DNA from 2 places in the Massilia scottii genome. Region 2 is predicted to be linked to the other one. Evidence: riboswitches for the same ligand, from Rfam matches in the RefSeq annotation. Region 2 holds a riboswitch; the other holds the start of a gene.
What was found. A riboswitch is a leader RNA that binds a small molecule or an ion and turns the genes downstream of it on or off. The one in region 2 is predicted to bind glycine.
Positions count from the first base shown of each region.

Region 1: linked by a shared signal. The riboswitch ahead of RBA41_RS25620 (D-amino acid dehydrogenase) and the one ahead of gcvT (glycine cleavage system aminomethyltransferase GcvT) in region 2 are both predicted to bind glycine.

Region 1 covers NZ_JAVCWM010000023.1:104,206-112,197, forward strand. Annotated here, with positions in the region: gene RBA41_RS25600 (carotenoid oxygenase family protein) at 1-756, opposite strand, end outside; gene RBA41_RS25605 (MerR family transcriptional regulator) at 775-1,785, opposite strand; gene RBA41_RS25610 (C39 family peptidase) at 1,904-2,497, opposite strand; gene RBA41_RS25615 (hypothetical protein) at 2,543-3,277, opposite strand; gene RBA41_RS25620 (D-amino acid dehydrogenase) at 3,403-4,635, opposite strand; glycine riboswitch at 4,692-4,801, opposite strand; glycine riboswitch at 4,802-4,909, opposite strand; gene rtcR (RNA repair transcriptional activator RtcR) at 5,029-6,639, opposite strand; gene RBA41_RS25630 (vWA domain-containing protein) at 6,834-7,992, shown strand, end outside.
Region 2 covers NZ_JAVCWM010000002.1:142,813-150,804, reverse strand. Annotated here, with positions in the region: gene RBA41_RS03035 (hypothetical protein) at 211-495, shown strand; gene RBA41_RS03030 (ATP-dependent Clp protease proteolytic subunit) at 671-1,231, opposite strand; glycine riboswitch at 1,371-1,456, shown strand; glycine riboswitch at 1,475-1,580, shown strand; gene gcvT (glycine cleavage system aminomethyltransferase GcvT) at 1,653-2,771, shown strand; gene gcvH (glycine cleavage system protein GcvH) at 2,838-3,218, shown strand; gene gcvP (aminomethyl-transferring glycine dehydrogenase) at 3,321-6,218, shown strand; gene RBA41_RS03010 (methyl-accepting chemotaxis protein) at 6,262-7,884, opposite strand; gene RBA41_RS03005 (cache domain-containing protein) at 7,886-7,992, opposite strand, start outside.

The sequences.
Region 1 (7,992 bases), on a different contig from region 2:
GTAGCTGCGCCTGTCCGCTTCCCACGCAAACAGGGGCAGTCCTTTCATGGCGCGTTCCACGCTGATGGTCAGCGGCGTGACCGGAAACAGCACGTGGCGTTCGGTCAGCATGAAGTCGTGCATCATGCTCGCGTAAGGCGCGCGGAAGGGTTCGAGCGTGCTTACCTTGCAGCGCGCATCGAGGACGCCGTACAGCATGTTGGGTTCACCCGGGCTGTCGGGCAGGTAGGCGAAGAAGTGCAGCTCGCCGGTGGCCGGATCGGCCTTGGGGTGCGCGGTGAAGCGCTTGTCCACGGCGCCGCCGAAATCCTGGTGCCCTTTTGACGCCAGCGTGTGCGGATCGATTTCAAACGGCTGGTGCGATTCTTCCAGCGCAAACAGGCGCCCGCCGTGCCACACCATGCTGGTGTTGGCGGTGCCGCTGTTTTTGCCGTGGACCGACGGGTCGCTGGTGGCCGGGTTGCCGAAGGTGCCGAACAGGGCGCGGCCGGCATTGTCTTCGAGCTGCCATTTCGGCGTGCGCGCCCAGCGGTTGGCATAGGCGACCTTGCCGTCGCCAATAAAGAAGGCATGCACCATGCCGTCGCCGGAGAACCAGTGATAGCGGTCGTCGCGCGGCGCGAACCGGGGGTTCGGTCCGACGCGGTACAGCGCACCGCGCAGCTGCGGCGGCAGCGCGCCCCGAACCGGCAGAGCGTCGATGTCGCATTCGGTGTCCAGGGGAGCGTAGTTCCCGCTAAAGAAATGGCCTGACATGGTGATTCCTTGGTGAGTTCAGAGACTTTGCAGGGCTTGGCGGACGTAAGCGATCAGCGGCGCATCGATGCCGGAGCCGATGCGCAGCTCGCTCTCCTGCTCGAAGGCGTGACGCAGCTTGGCCTGGAGCGCGGGGTCGCCCGCCGCCTTGGCCAGCGACAGCGCCTGCCACTGGCGCGCCAGCGCTTGCACTTCGGCGCTGGCGGGCGGCGTGTCTTGGGCCAGGTGCTCGCGCATGGCGCAGATGAGAATGGGCCAGGCGTCGGTTTGCCTGACGTAGTGCTGGCGCAGCAGGACCGTCTCGGCCTCGCTGCAGTAGGCGGCGTAGATGGCCAGGCGCCGGTGCGCCATGGCGTGCGAGATGAACTGCATCGCCGTGCGGTCGACGCCACTGAGCATATGCAGGGTGGGTTCGTTCCAGTTCATGGCGTAGAGCTTCATCAGCATGGCCTCGTCGCCGCCCACGTCGTCGAGCAGGGCGGCGATCCAGCATTGCGCGAGTGCGCCCGCTTCAAGACTGTCCGGTTTAACGCCCCGGCCCATGAGATCATGCAGCGTGGACGTCAAGTGCGCGTTGTCGCCGCTGCGTTGCTGGCGCCGCGTTGTCAGTGTATGCAGTTCGGCGTCGGTGAAATAGCGCGCGCTGGCGGCCATGCGTTCGAGGGCGGCCAGCCAGTTGTCCATCGATGGTTCATGGCGCTCGGCGAGCTGCGCCTGCAAGTCGCGCAGATGGCCGTGCAGGGCCGATGCTTGTGCGATCTGGCGTTCGAGCGACGCAATCTGCTGCTCCACCACTTGTGGCAGGCTGGCACCGCCATCGGCCAGCATGGCCTGGATCTGTGTCAGCGACAGGTCGAGACGGCGCAGTGCCTGGATGCGATACAGCCGGGCGACGTCCGCGCTGTCGTACAGGCGGTAGCCGTTGTCGGAGCGGGCCGACGGTGTCAGCAAGGCGATATCGTCGTAATGGCGCAGGGCGCGCACGCTCAAGCCGCTGCGCCGCGCCAGTTGTCCTATTTTCAGTAGCATGCCGGTTTCTCCAATTGCAAGATGGTAAACCGTCACGCAGCGAGAGGGTCAAGCACTTGCGAATGGAGACACTTGCAAAACCGGGGCACCTGAGCCCCGGTTTTGCAATGCAGACCGGTTAGATCGGACCGTTGATGCTCATGCGCTGGGTATGCGTCCAGCGGTGATCGGACGCCGATACGGCGGAGTTGTAGGTGCGGTAGGTCTGGCCTTCACCCGGCCACGGGTCCATGATGTACACGTAGTTTACGCCATTGGTCGTCGCGTAGCCGCGTCCCACCATGATGTGGCCGCCGCCGTTGCTCCAGCCGTAGCGCATCACGAACGGGCGGTTGGCGTTGATGTCGGCCACCACACTGTTCCATGACGAGGCGACGCTGTACGCGCCGTTTGCCACGCCCCATGCTTTCAGGATGTTTTGCACGCTGCCGTTGGAGCCGTACATATTGTTCGGCTGGTTGGCGTAGCTGTTCCAGTTGAAGTAGGTGTTCCCGCAGGCGTAGTTCAATCCGAACGCCCAGTTCACGATCTGGCACTGGCTCGGTGTCTTCTTGTAGAAGTTCAGGATCGCCTTGCTCGAGGCGGACCAGCACCACTGGCTGTGTTCCTGGGTCGTCAGCGGAACGGCGAGCGTGCGCCATTGGGCCATGGCCGCTGGCAGCGCCAGTAAAAGCGAAGCACCGACGACGAGCTTTTTGATATTTGTATTCATGTTATCTCCTGATTCGTTCTAAGGATGGTGTAGCCGATGCCGGGCTTACTTCGAGGCGTCCATGGTTTGCTTGACCACGCTGCGCAACGGCTGCAGGATGTCTGCCTCTTCCATCAGCGCTTCGCTGGCCTTGCCTTCCTTGACGGAACGCTGCTGCATCAGCAGCGATTCGCGCGCCGAATGCAATGGCGCGTAGCGCGTGCGGCCATCTTCGCGGCCAACCACTTCGAGCAGGTCCGAGCGCGCCTGGAAGATGCGCACGAAGCGCACATTGGATCTCGCGGCATCGCCGTAGTAGCCCATCGACGCATCCACATCCTTCGCCAGCACGGCGGCGCCATAGGCGACCGTTTCGTAGTTCCCGTTGTTGAGCTCCACCGTCGCCATGCCGATCGGGCGCTGGTTCAGCAAAATCACGAAGCGCCACTGGCCGGTGGCCTTGGCCATCTGCTTCATGCTGCCGCGTCCTGCCAGCAGTTCGTTCGGATCGATCGTGTAGACCGGGAAGCCGTAGCCGATCTTCGCGTCCTTCAGATCCTGCATGTCGTTGATTTCAAGCGGGAAGTCGACCGGCGTGCCGCTGGTGCCGCGCTGCTGCATCTGGTGCGTGACGAATTGGGCCAGGTCGCGCTGGGCCGCCGCTTGCGCCGCCGCCGCGGCGCGCTTTGGCACCGCTTTGAAGGTGCTGGTTCCATCCGACTGGGCCATTGCAGGCGCGCCGGCCAGGGCCAGGCTGGCGCCGCACAGCAGGGCGGCGAGCATGGTGCGGGCTGAGAGCATTTTTGTTTGCATTATTGACTTCTCCTCACATAGATTGATACAAGAACCCCGCCTGTCCAAACGGGGTGAGTGCTGCAACAACAACGGCATGCACGCATGCCGGACACCGGTGTCAACGCACGTCGTCAGTGCGTTGGAAAATCGAGGGAACGGTGCATCAAGTCGCCGATCATGTCGGCGGTGACGGCCGACAGGGTCCAGCCCAGATGCCCGTGCCCCGTGTTGTAGAAGACGCAGGGCGATTTGCCGCGGCCGACGCGCGGCAGCATGGTCGGCATCATCGGCCGCAAGCCGGCCCACGGAATCACGCTGCGCGTGCTCACGCCCGGGAAGCATTCATGCACCCAGTCGATCAGCGGGCGAATCCGGTCGTCGCGGATGTCGCGGTTAAAGCCGTTGAATTCGGCCGTGCCGGCCACGCGGAAGCGATCGACTCCCAGGCGGCTGGTCACCAGTTTGGTGGCGTCGTCGAGCAGGCTGACGGTGGGCGCGGCGGCCTGGCTGGCGGCATCAGGCAGGTTGACCGTGATCGAGTAGCCTTTCACCGGGTAGATGTTGACCCGGTCGCCCAGGCTTGCGGCCAGGGCGCGGCTGGCGGTGCCGGCGCAGATGACGACGCCGTCGTAGGTCTCGGTCTGGGTGCGCTCGCCGTCGCCCAGGGTGACGTGGGCGTGGCGGCCGTCGGTGCGCACGGCGCCGATCTGCATGCCGTAGCGGCAGTCCACGCCGTTGCGGCGGGCGGCGGCGGCAAGACCGGTGGTGAATTTGTGGATGTCGCCGGTGGCGTCGCTGTCGGTGAAAAAGCCGCCGTAGTAGTCGCCCGCCAGGGTCGGTTCGATGCCGCGCATTTCGCCTGGCGTTACCGCGCGGCGCGCCAGGCCGCCGGCCGCCAGCATCTTGCTGACCGTGGCGGCGTGCTCGAAGCCGGCCTTGTCGCGGTAGATGTGCAGGATGCCTTCGCGCTTGACGTCGAAGTCGATGTTCTCGGCCTCGGCCCACGCAAACAGGTGCTCGCGCGCCGCAATCGCCAGGCGCGCCGTTTCGACGGTGTTGCGGCGGTAGTGGGGAATGGCGGCGGCAAATTCGGCGAACCACGACAGCTTGTGCCAGCTCGGCTTGGGGTTGACCAGCAGCGGGGCGTCGCGCCGGAACATCCACTTCAGGCCCTTGAGCATGGTGGAGCGGTGGTTCCACACTTCCGCGTTGGAGGCCGACAGCTGGCCGCCGTTGGCGAACGAGGTTTCCATCGCCGCGTAGCGATGTTTTTCCAGCAGGGTCGTGGCAAAGCCACGTTTCGCCAGGGCGTAAGCGGTCGTGACGCCGGTGATGCCGCCGCCAATTACTGCAATGGTTTTCATGTGTGGTCCGGGTTCCAGAAACGTCAGATAGGGAGTCCGCGCGCTGGTGCGCGTCGGTTACCCCCTCTGTGCTGGACCTGAGAGATTCACCGGCAACGCGCGATGCGTGGCCGGTTTGCTCCTTCGGTGCACCGGATGACGACTTCCGGTGGCTCTTCAGAGTTCAAATGGGTTATCGGTCCTTTTGCCTGAGAGATTCCGGGGCGGTTGCTCCTTCGGCGCCGCCGGCATACAAGACCAGCTTGTAACCGACAGACTCTCCCGATAACGCCTTAGCATTGCGCTAAATATGCTGTAAGCATATGTATGCAGAATACCGCAGAAAATGACGTCAATACAACCATTTTTAGTGATAGGCGTTGTTTCCTCGACAATACCGACAGAGCGCTCGCTTTACGATTTGCCGCAAACCTGGTCCCATTCGAGCGAAAAGCGCGCCAGGAATTTCTTCAGGCGGTCGGCATCGTTCGGTTTGCTTTTGGCGCTGCGCGAGACGGCAAACAGTTTGCGTCCCGCATCCGACAAGGTAACCGACTGGCGGCATACCTTGACCACGGCGGCCAGTTGCATGGCGTCGAACAGGTCGAGGCCGGCGGCGGCCTCGTCACCCATCAGTTCGGCCAGATCGACCTCGGCCGCGCTTGGGGCGCGCGTGTAGTGGTGCCACAGTTTTTGCAGCCGGGCCACTTCGGCGCTGACGATGCTTTCCGAAATGCCGCCGGCTTCGGCCAAGGTGGCCATCCTTGTCACCGAGGCCGACAGGTCGCGGAAGTTGCCGGCCCAGACCGCCTCGGGCGACATCGCGAAGCGCATGTAGCGCTCGCGTGCTTCCTTGTTGAAGCGCACCATCTGGCCGTACTCCTGGCTGAACTGGTTCAACTGGTAGACCAGGTTGGGTTCGATGTCCTCGGGCCGGTCGACCAGGCCGGGCAGGGCGTAGGTCCACAAATTGATGCGGGCGTACAAGTCTTCGCGGAAGCGCCCGGCCACCACGTCGCTGGCCAGATCCCGGTTGGTGCCGGCGATGAGCTGGAAGTCGCTCTGTACTTCGCTGTCGCTGCCGACCGGATGAAAGCGCTTTTCTTCGATGGCCTTGAGCAGCATTGCCTGTTCATCCGGCCCCAGCTCGCCGATTTCGTCGAGGAACAGCAAGCCCTTGTGCGCGCTGCGCAGCAAGCCCGGCCGGTCGGCGGCGGCGCCCGTGAAGGAACCTTTGACGTGGCCGAACAGGGTCGAGGCGGCGCCGTCGCCGTGCAGGGTGGCGCAGTTGAGCTCGATGAATTTGCCGTCGAGCTGGTGGCGTGTTTTCTTCAGTTCGTACACGCGGCGCGCGAGGAAGGATTTGCCGGCGCCGGTCGGGCCCATCAGCAGCATGGGCGCGCGCGACTTGATGGCGACGCGCTCGATCTCGTCGATCATGGTGTTGAAGCGGGCGTTGCGGGTGGCGATGCCGGACTTGAGGAACGCCACGCCTTCGGCTTGCTCGCGCGAAAAGCGCTGGGCGATCTGGTCGTAGCGCGACAGGTCGAGGTCGATCAGTGCGTAGCTGCCCGGGTCCTTGCTGGACTGGCGCCGTGGCGGCGAGCTTTGCAGCAGGCGGCCGGGGAAGAAGCGCGCTTCGGTCATCAGGAACATGCAGATCTGCACGACGTGGGTGCCGGTGGTGATGTGGACCCAGTAATCCTCGTTATCCGGATCGAAGGGGTAGGTCTTGGCGAAGTCGAACAGGGCGCCGTAGACCTCGCCGAAATCCCAGGCGTCGCTGATCGGAATGTGGTGCGGCACGACCGTGGTTTCGGGCGAGACGGCGGCGATGTCGGCCGTGACCGCGTCGACCAGCGGGCCGAATTTGCCGCTGAAGAGCATCTCGAAGCGGTCGACGGCGTATTCCTCATGCTGGGTGATGGCGATGCTGGGACGCCACTTTTCCCAGCGGGCCGGGCCTTGGCCGCTGTCGAGCTGGGTGCCGACGAAACCGATGACTACGATGCGTTTCTGTTTCATATCCGTATAAATTTTTATCTGGTCGGATAATTTATCACGGGATTGTCTGCTTGTCCATTTCTTGCTGTCCTTGCTTGAGGAATTGATAATCTTTTTTAAATCAAGGACTTGCGTTGTTCGAGGTTAGCCTTCGGCAGACCTGGCACAGCATTTGCAATAGAGGAGATACAAACGAGATAAGTGAGGAAGTAAAAATGGCAAACGCACAGTTGTTCCAGACCTTGAAGGGAATCTTTGTCCCTCGTGCCGACGGTCTTAATTCGGAAGGCGCTCCGGCTTACACCATGACGCCGCGGCACCAGCTGGCGCAGTATGCGGCTACCGGTTGCCTCAATTCGACGTATTACGTCAATGCGCAATCGCAGCTGGCGACGGTGATGGAACTGTGCGAAAAGGTCGATGCCAAATTCATCGCGCAAACGGCGATTTACTGCCGCGAACGTGGTTATATGAAGGATATGCCGGCGCTGCTGACGGCCGTGCTGGCCGCCAAGGGCGCGCCGGAATTGACGCCGGTGTTTCGCCGGGTCGTCAATAACGGCAAGATGCTGCGTAATGTGGTGCAGATCATCCGCTCCGGCGCGGCGGGCCGTAAATCGCTGGGTACCCGGCCGAAAAAGCTGGTGCAGCAATGGTTGAACCGCGCTTCGGAAAAAGAGCTGCTGGCGGCCTCGATCGGGAATGCGCCTTCGCTGGGCGATGTGGTGAAGATGGTGCATCCGAAGCCGTCGCAAGCCTGGCGTGAAGCGTTTTTCGCCTGGTTGATCGGCAAGCCGTTCAATGCGCAGGAGCTGCCGGATGCGCTCAAGGCGTTCGAGGCGTATAAGGCCGACCAGTCGCAGCCAGTGCCGGAAGTGCCGTTTCAGATGCTGACCTCACTGACATTGTCGGCGCAGGCGTGGGCGCAGATTGCGCGCCAGGGCGGCTGGCACATGGTGCGCATGAATCTGAATACGTTCGGACGCAATGGCGTGTACCAGTTGCCCGGCATGATTGAAGTCATCGCCGACAAGCTGCGCGATCCGGAGGCGATTGCCCGGGCGGGCGTGTTTCCTTATCAGTTGATGTCGGCGTATATGGCGGCATCAAGCGACGTGCCGCGAGCTATCAGCGATGCCTTGCAGGATGCGCTGGAGCTGTCGCTCGCCAATGTGCCGAAAGTCGAAGGCAAGGTGGTGATTTGCCCGGATGTGTCGGGATCGATGCAGTCGCCGGTGTCGGGTTACCGTGGCACGGCCACCTCGAAGGTGCGCTGTATCGATGTGGCGGGACTGATTGCCGCGGCCATGCTGCGCAAGAATCCGGATGCGCTGGTGCTGCCGTTCGAGAATTATGTGCGGGTGTGCGACCTGA
Region 2 (7,992 bases):
GCGTGCGTCACCAAGCGTATGCCAGCAAGTGATTTCTTCGCTGCATTAATTGCAATCCTATAGGAACTACTCCTACACGAGTGCAAGGTGAATTCCGATACCTCTTCAACGGTGCGGCTCGCATGATGATGTCACCGGAAACGCTGAAGAGAGCGCCTCTTCAGCATCACCGGAGAGCACGACATTTTCAAACTTTCAAAAGGAATGAACATGAACTCGAATCAGAAAAGCGGTCAGGGCAACAAGCAAAGCGATAGTTCCAGCTCGAACAAGCAATCGGGCTCGCAAGGTTCCGGCAGCGGTTCGCGCTCCGGCGGCGGCACCCAGGGCGGCACCCATGAGCAGCACGTGGAAGCCGGCCGTCAAAGCCATAAGAATGACGACAAGGACAGTGGCTCGAAACAGTCCGGTTCGGGTTCGGGCAACAAGCAGTCGGGATCGAATTCCGGCAGCAGCAGCGGCAGCGGCAACAAAAGCGGCGGCGACAAACGCTGATCGCTAGCATGACGCGGGCGTCGCCGGGTTTCCGGGCGGCGCCATGCACTATTTAAACAGGAAGCAATAGAAAGAGTCTGCACCGGCCCGGCCGTTGACAGGCTCTTTTTTTGACCGCGCGCCGTTACCCGCCGTCGCTGCCGGCACGGCCGGTCAGGACGCCAGGTTCGCTGGTTCAGATATTGCGAATGCGAACGCCCTTCGGCGGCGCAAAGTCGGCCACGTCATTGATCACGCGGGCGATCTTGGCATCGCGCGCGGTCAGGTGCAGGTCGGAATACTGGTGAATCGCCCACTGCTCCGGCAGCAGCTCGATGTGCTTGCGCAAAATCGATTCAGTGCGCGCATCGTCGGCGCGCAAGCCTTCGACGATGATATTGAGCGCATCCGGACGCGCGCCGGGCGATGCCGTCGCATGCGATTTGTGCACCATGAAGCGCGCCGTCTCGCTGGCGTAGCGCCGCGTGCCGGACAGAAACAGGATGACGGCGATCGACGCCACCGCCCCCGCGTTGTACATGACGAACTTGACCGGCGAATTCGACAGGAAGTTGTACAGGCACAGCCCGTCGCTGACGTAGCCGCCGTTCGACTGGATCAGCACGTGCGCCGTTTCGACGCCGTTCTCGCTCATGCCGGACACCGCCTCGAACACGCGGTGCACCATATCGCTGTTCACATCGCCCGACAAGGTGAACCAGGCATCGGTCTGTTGGATCGTTTTTTCTTCGCTCATGGCTGTGTGCTCGCAAAGTAGATGAATTATTTTAACAAATCGGGACAAGCATGGTTTTCAATGGGGAGCTCATTCGTGCGCGCCCCTACCGGACGTCCCCCGCAAGGTTGACAGTTACGCCCTGCTGGCATATCCTCCACAGTCTTGATCGGGAGAGGGCAGCGCACGCTGCCGCCGAAGGGGCATCACCCAAAAACTCTCAGGCAAAAGGACCGGTCAGGGGTCGGCGGCGCACAGCGCCCCCGGCTGAACTCTGGAGAGCGGCCGCGGCACCATGCCGGCGGCCCACCGAAGGGGCAGGCGGACTTCAATCCGCTATCTCTCAGGTACCAAGGACAGAGGGGCGCGAAGCATTCAGGGACGGCAAGAGCCGCTCCACGTCTGCTCGTCGTACCCCCATTCACTCTGCCTTGAGGATTCCATGACGCTTAAAGCGACCCCGCTCAATTCCGCACACCGCGCCGCCGGCGCCAAGATGGTCGATTTCGGCGGCTGGGACATGCCCGTCAACTACGGCTCGCAAATCGAAGAACACCAGGCCGTGCGCGGCGACGTCGGCATGTTCGATGTGTCGCACATGTGCGTGGTCGATATCGAAGGCGACAACGCCCGCCCTTTCCTGCGCTCCCTGCTGGCCAATAACGTCGACAAGCTGCAGGTGGCCGGCAAGGCCCTGTATTCGTGCATGCTCAATCCGCAGGGCTTCGTCATCGACGACCTGATCGTCTACTTCTTCAGCGAGACCTGGTTCCGCCTGGTCGTCAACGCCGGCACCGCCGAAAAAGACGTGGCCTGGATCGGCGCCCAGAACGAGGCCACCAAAAGCGGCGTGACCATCACCCAGCGCCGCGACGGCAACGCGCCGATGGCGCTGATCGCCGTCCAGGGCCCGAACGCGCGCGCCAGGGTGTGGCAGGTGCTGCCGACCACCCAGGCGGTTTCCGAGCCACTCAAGCCGTTCAACGCCGTCATCGTCAAGGACACCGCGTTTGGCGAAGTGATGGTGGCGCGCACCGGCTACACCGGCGAAGACGGGTTTGAACTGGCCTTCCCTGCTTCCCAGGCCGATGCGCTGTGGAATGCGCTGGTGGCCGCCGGCGTCAAGCCGGCCGGCCTGGGCGCGCGCGACACGCTGCGCCTGGAAGCGGGCATGAACCTGTACGGCCAGGACATGGACGACACGGTCAACCCGCTCGACGCCGGCCTGGCCTGGACCATCGACCTGGTCTCCGAGCGCGACTTCATCGGCAAGACCGCGCTCAAGGCGATGGGTCAGAACTTCCAATTCGTGGGCCTGATCCTGCGCGAAAAAGGCGGCATCCTGCGCGCCCACCAGAAAGTGGTGGCCGCTGACGGCACCACCGGCGAAATCACCAGCGGCACCTTCAGCCCGACCATGCAGGAAGCGATTGCACTCGCGCGCGTGCCGATGGGCGTGGCCGTGGGCGACACCGTGCACGTCGAAATCCGCGACAAAAAGCTCGCCGCCAGCGTCGTCAAGCTGCCGTTCGTGCGAAACGGTAAAATCCTCGCTGCCTGATCGGGGCAACACACTTATTAGCAGTATTTACATTAACATCGACCGCGACCTCTTGGAGCAAACATTATGAACATCCCAGCCGACCTGAAATACACCGAGTCCCACGAATGGGTGCGCGCCGAAGCTGACGGCACCCTCACCGTCGGCATCACCGAATATGCGCAGGACGCGCTGGGCGACATCGTCTTCGTCGAACTGCCGAAAGTGGGCAAGGTCTTCACCGCCGGCGACGACGCCGCCGTGGTCGAATCGGTGAAAGCCGCCAGCGACATCTACGCACCGGTGTCGGGCGAGTGCATCGCCGTCAACGACGCCGTCGCCGATGCGCCGGACTCGATCAATACCGACGCCTTCGCGGCCTGGCTGTTCAAGCTCAAACCAAGCGACGCCGGCGCCATCGACGGCCTGCTCGACGCCGCCGCCTACGGCAAAGCCACCGCGGAATAAAAACTCCTGGCCGCCGCCCGCCGGCGGCCTTTTCCTTTCAGTTCGCCGCCGCGCTGTGTATCCGACAGCGCCGGCGGCAGTCTCTTTTCGGCCCCGACTACCATGACCCGCACCAGCCTGACCCAACTCGAAGCACGCGATTCGTTCATTCCGCGCCATATCGGCCCGTCCACCGCCGAACAGGCAGCCATGCTGGCCACGCTCGGCTATCCATCGCGCGCGGCGCTGATCGACGCCATCGTGCCCGCCAACATCCGCAAGAAGAGCAAGCTGGAACTGGGCCAGTTCTTCGACCCGATGCCGGAACAGGCTGCGCTGGGCAAACTCAAGGCGCTGGCCGCCAAGAACAAGGTCATGAAGTCGATGATCGGCCAGGGCTACTTCAACAGCCATACGCCGGGCGTCATCCTGCGCAATATCTTTGAAAACCCGGCCTGGTACACCGCCTACACCCCTTACCAGCCCGAGATTTCGCAAGGCCGCCTGGAAGCGATCCTGAACTTCCAGCAAATGATCACCGACCTGACCGGCATGGGCATCGCCAACTCGTCGATGCTCGACGAAGGCACCGCCGCCGCCGAAGCCATGACGCTGATCCAGCGCGTCGGCAAGTCGGCCTCGAACGTGTTCTACGTGGCCGACGACGTGCTGCCGCAAACGCTGGAAGTGGTGCAAACGCGCGCCCAGCCGATCGGCGTGGAAGTGCGCACCATCGCGGCGGCCGACATCGGCGGCCTGTCCGAGCCATGCTTCGGTGTGCTGATCCAGTACCCGGGCGTGAACGGCGACGTGCGCGACTACCGCGCCGCCGTCGAAAAACTGCACGCGGCCGGCGCCATGGTGATCGCCGCGGCCGACCTGCTGGCATTGACCCTGCTGGCGCCGCCGGGCGACTGGGGCTGCGACGTCGTCGTCGGCAACAGCCAGCGCTTCGGCGTGCCGCTCGGTTTCGGCGGCCCGCACGCCGGCTACCTGGCCACGCGCGACGAATTCAAGCGCAGCATGGCCGGCCGCCTGGTGGGCGTGACCATCGACGCCCAGGGCAACAAGGCGTACCGCCTGGCGCTGCAAACGCGCGAGCAGCACATCCGCCGCGAAAAAGCCACGTCCAACATCTGCACCGCGCAGGTGCTGCTGGCGGTGATGGCGTCGATGTACGCGGTCTACCACGGCCCTGAAGGCTTGCAGCGCATCGCCCGCCGCGTGCACCGCTTCACCGCCATCGTGGCCGCCAAGCTCGGCCAGCTCGGCTACGAGGTCGTCAACAAGACCTACTTCGACACGCTTACCATCAAGAGCGCGCGCGCGGCCGAACTGCACGCGATCGCCACCGAACATGGCGTGAACCTGCGCAAGGTCGACGCCAGCCACGTCGGCATCTCGCTCGACGAAACCACCACCCGCGAAGACGTCGCGCTGCTGTGGACGATTTTCGCCCAGGGCGTCTCAAGCTCCCCTGCTTCACCGGACTTCGACGCCATCGAAGCGAGCGCGCAGGACGCCTATCCGGAAGCGCTGGCCCGTACCAGCACCTACCTGACCCACCCGACCTTCAACCGCTATCACGCGGAACACGAAATGCTGCGCTACCTGCGCGGCCTGGCCGACAAGGACCTGGCGCTGGACCGCACCATGATCCCGCTTGGCTCCTGCACCATGAAGCTCAACGCGACCAGCGAAATGATCCCGGTCACCTGGCCCGAATTCTCCAGCATCCACCCGTTCGCGCCGGACGCGCAAACGGTCGGCTACCGCGAAATGATCGGCCAGCTGGAAGAGATGCTGTGCGCGCTGACCGGCTACGCCGCCGTGTCGCTGCAGCCGAACGCCGGCTCGCAGGGCGAATACGCGGGCCTGCTGGTGATCAAGGCTTACCATGAATCGCGCGGCGAAGGCCACCGCAACATTTGCCTGATTCCGTCGTCGGCGCACGGCACCAACCCGGCATCGGCCAACATGGTCGGCATGAAGGTGGTCGTCACCGCCTGCGACGACAGCGGCAACGTCGACCTGGCGGACCTGCGCGCCAAGGCCGAACAGCACAGCGCCAACCTGGCCTGCGTGATGGTCACCTACCCGTCGACCCACGGCGTGTTCGAGGAAGGCATTCAGGAGCTGTGCGAGATCATCCACTCGCACGGCGGCCAGGTCTATATCGACGGCGCCAACATGAACGCGCTGGTCGGCGTGGCCGCGCCGGGCAGCTTCGGCGGCGATGTGAGCCACCTGAACCTGCACAAGACCTTCTGCATCCCGCACGGCGGCGGCGGCCCTGGCGTCGGTCCCATCGGCGTGGGCGCGCACCTGGCCAAGTTCCTGCCGAACCAGCGTTCGAGCGGCTACACGCGCGACGAAGCCGGCATCGGCGCGGTCAGCGCGGCGCCGTACGGCTCGGCCAGCATCTTGCCGATTTCGTGGATGTACATCGCGATGATGGGCGGCGAAGGCCTGACCGCCGCCACCGAAACGGCGATCCTGGCGGCCAACTACATCGCACGCCGCCTGGCGCCGCACTATCCGGTGCTGTACACGGGCCACGACGGCCTGGTGGCGCACGAGTGCATCCTGGACCTGCGTCCGATCACCGACGCCACCGGCATCAGCAACGAAGACGTGGCCAAGCGCCTGATGGACTTCGGTTTCCATGCGCCGACGATGAGCTTCCCGGTGCCGGGCACGCTGATGATCGAGCCGACCGAAAGCGAATCGAAGGCCGAGATGGACCGCTTCATCGACGCCATGATTGCGATCCACGCCGAAATCGTCAAGGTCGAGCGCGGCGAGTACGACCGCATGGACAACCCGCTCAAGGGTGCGCCGCACACGGCCGAAGTGGTGACCGCCGACGTCTGGGAGCACAAGTACAGCCGCGAGGCAGCCGCCTTCCCGGTGGCATCGCTGCGCAAGCAGAAGTACTGGCCGCCGGTCGGCCGCGCCGACAATGTGTACGGCGACCGCAACCTGTTCTGCGGCTGCGCGCCGATCAGCGACTACGAGTAAGCAGGTAGCTTAGTCAGGGCCGCCCGGGTCAGGGCCGCCCGGGTCAGGGCCGCCGCGAGGCCAGCCGCAGATGCGGTATGGTTTTCTTCGGCGGCCCTGCCGGGTCAAGCACGCTGTCGTCGATGCGAAATCCGCTGACCGCTTTCGACAGGCTCGAAGCCTGGCACTGCAGCCTTTGCGCCGCCGATGCCGCTTCTTCCACCAGCACGGAATTCTGCCGTGTCATCTGGTCCATCTGCACGATCGCGTCGCTCACCGCGCCGATGCCGCCGGCCTGCCCTGCGCTGGCTTGCCCGATCTGGCCGACCATGTCCCCCACCTGCTGCACCGATTGCGCGATGCCGGCCATGCGCAGGCCCGCTTCCGACGCGCCCGCGCTGCCGCCGTCGATGTCGGCAAGCGACTGCGCAATGAGCTCCTTGATCTCGCGCGCGGCGCTGGCCGAGCGCTGCGCCAGCATGCGCACTTCGCCCGCCACCGCGGCAAAGCCGTGGCCCTGCTCCCCGACCCGCGCCGCTTCGACCGCCGCGTTGAGCGCCAGCGCATTGGTCTGGCACGCCAGGTTGTCGATCACGCCGATAATTTGCGCAACGCGCTGCGAACTGCCGCGCACCGCGGCCATGGTCAGTACCAGCCGGTCGAGCACACCGCCGCCGCACATGGCTTGCGCCGAGGCTTGGTCGGCCAGCAGGTTGGCGCTGCGCGCGCTGTGGGCCGCACCGCCCGCCGTGGCGCCGAGTCCCTCGACCGTGCTGGCGGCCTGTTTCAGGACGCTGGCCTGGGCCGCATTGCGGCTGGCCAGGCCGGCGCTGCCGAGGGCGATGTCGCGCGACGCGCTGTCGATCGAGCGCGCCGATGCCAGGATGTTTTTCAGGGTCGCGTTCAGGGTGCCGATGCTGGCGTCTAGCGTGCGCGCGGTGTCGGCGATTTCGTCGCGCCCGTAACTGCGCTTTCTCACCGTCAGGTTGCCGCTGGCCAGTTCGCCGGCGGTCTCGCTCAGACCGCGCACTTCGCGCAGCAGCGCGCGCCGCACCAGCATGGTGATGCCGAGCGTGCCGGCGACCGACAGGGCCACCAGCAGCGGCATCAGCACCGACAGGGCGGCAAAGTCGGCGGCGGCGCGGGTCGAGGCGCGTTCGCTCAGATCCTGCTCGAAGCGCGCCAGTTCCGACAGGCGCATGGCCACCACGCCGAAGGCCAGTTCGGCCTTGGACATGGCGTTCGCGCTCATCGAATGGTCGACCTGGGACAGCTCGATCACGTCAAGAATGGCGCGCATGTAGACGGCATGCGCGGCCCCGGCCTGGGTAATGAAGCGCTGTTCGGGACTGGCGCTGCCGGTGCGCCCGGCCAGGGCCGCGAACTTGCGCTCGATGGCTGCGTGGCGCTGATAGATGTCCTGGCCCAGGTGCTCGATGCGCGGCGCCGAGAAGCTGGCGCTGATCCAGGTCAGCAACTGGTACATGCGCGCATGCGCGTGCTGCGCATCGGCCACCAGTTCGTTGGCGTCGCGGATGCGGGCGGCACGCTCGTTGACGATGGTGTCGACCGCCTGGTTCTGGCGCACCATCGCATACCATGCGCTGCTTGACGAAAGTATCAGCAGCAGCAGCACCAGCCCGGGTGCGAGCAGCAGCTTGGGACCGATGCGGAGGCGCTCCAGCATGTCAGTGCTTGTAGACGCCGGCTTCCAGGGCCACGTCGCCAATACGCAACACATACGTGGTTTTGGCCTCGACCTTGCCGTTGACCGGGTTCTTGAACTTGTAGTCGA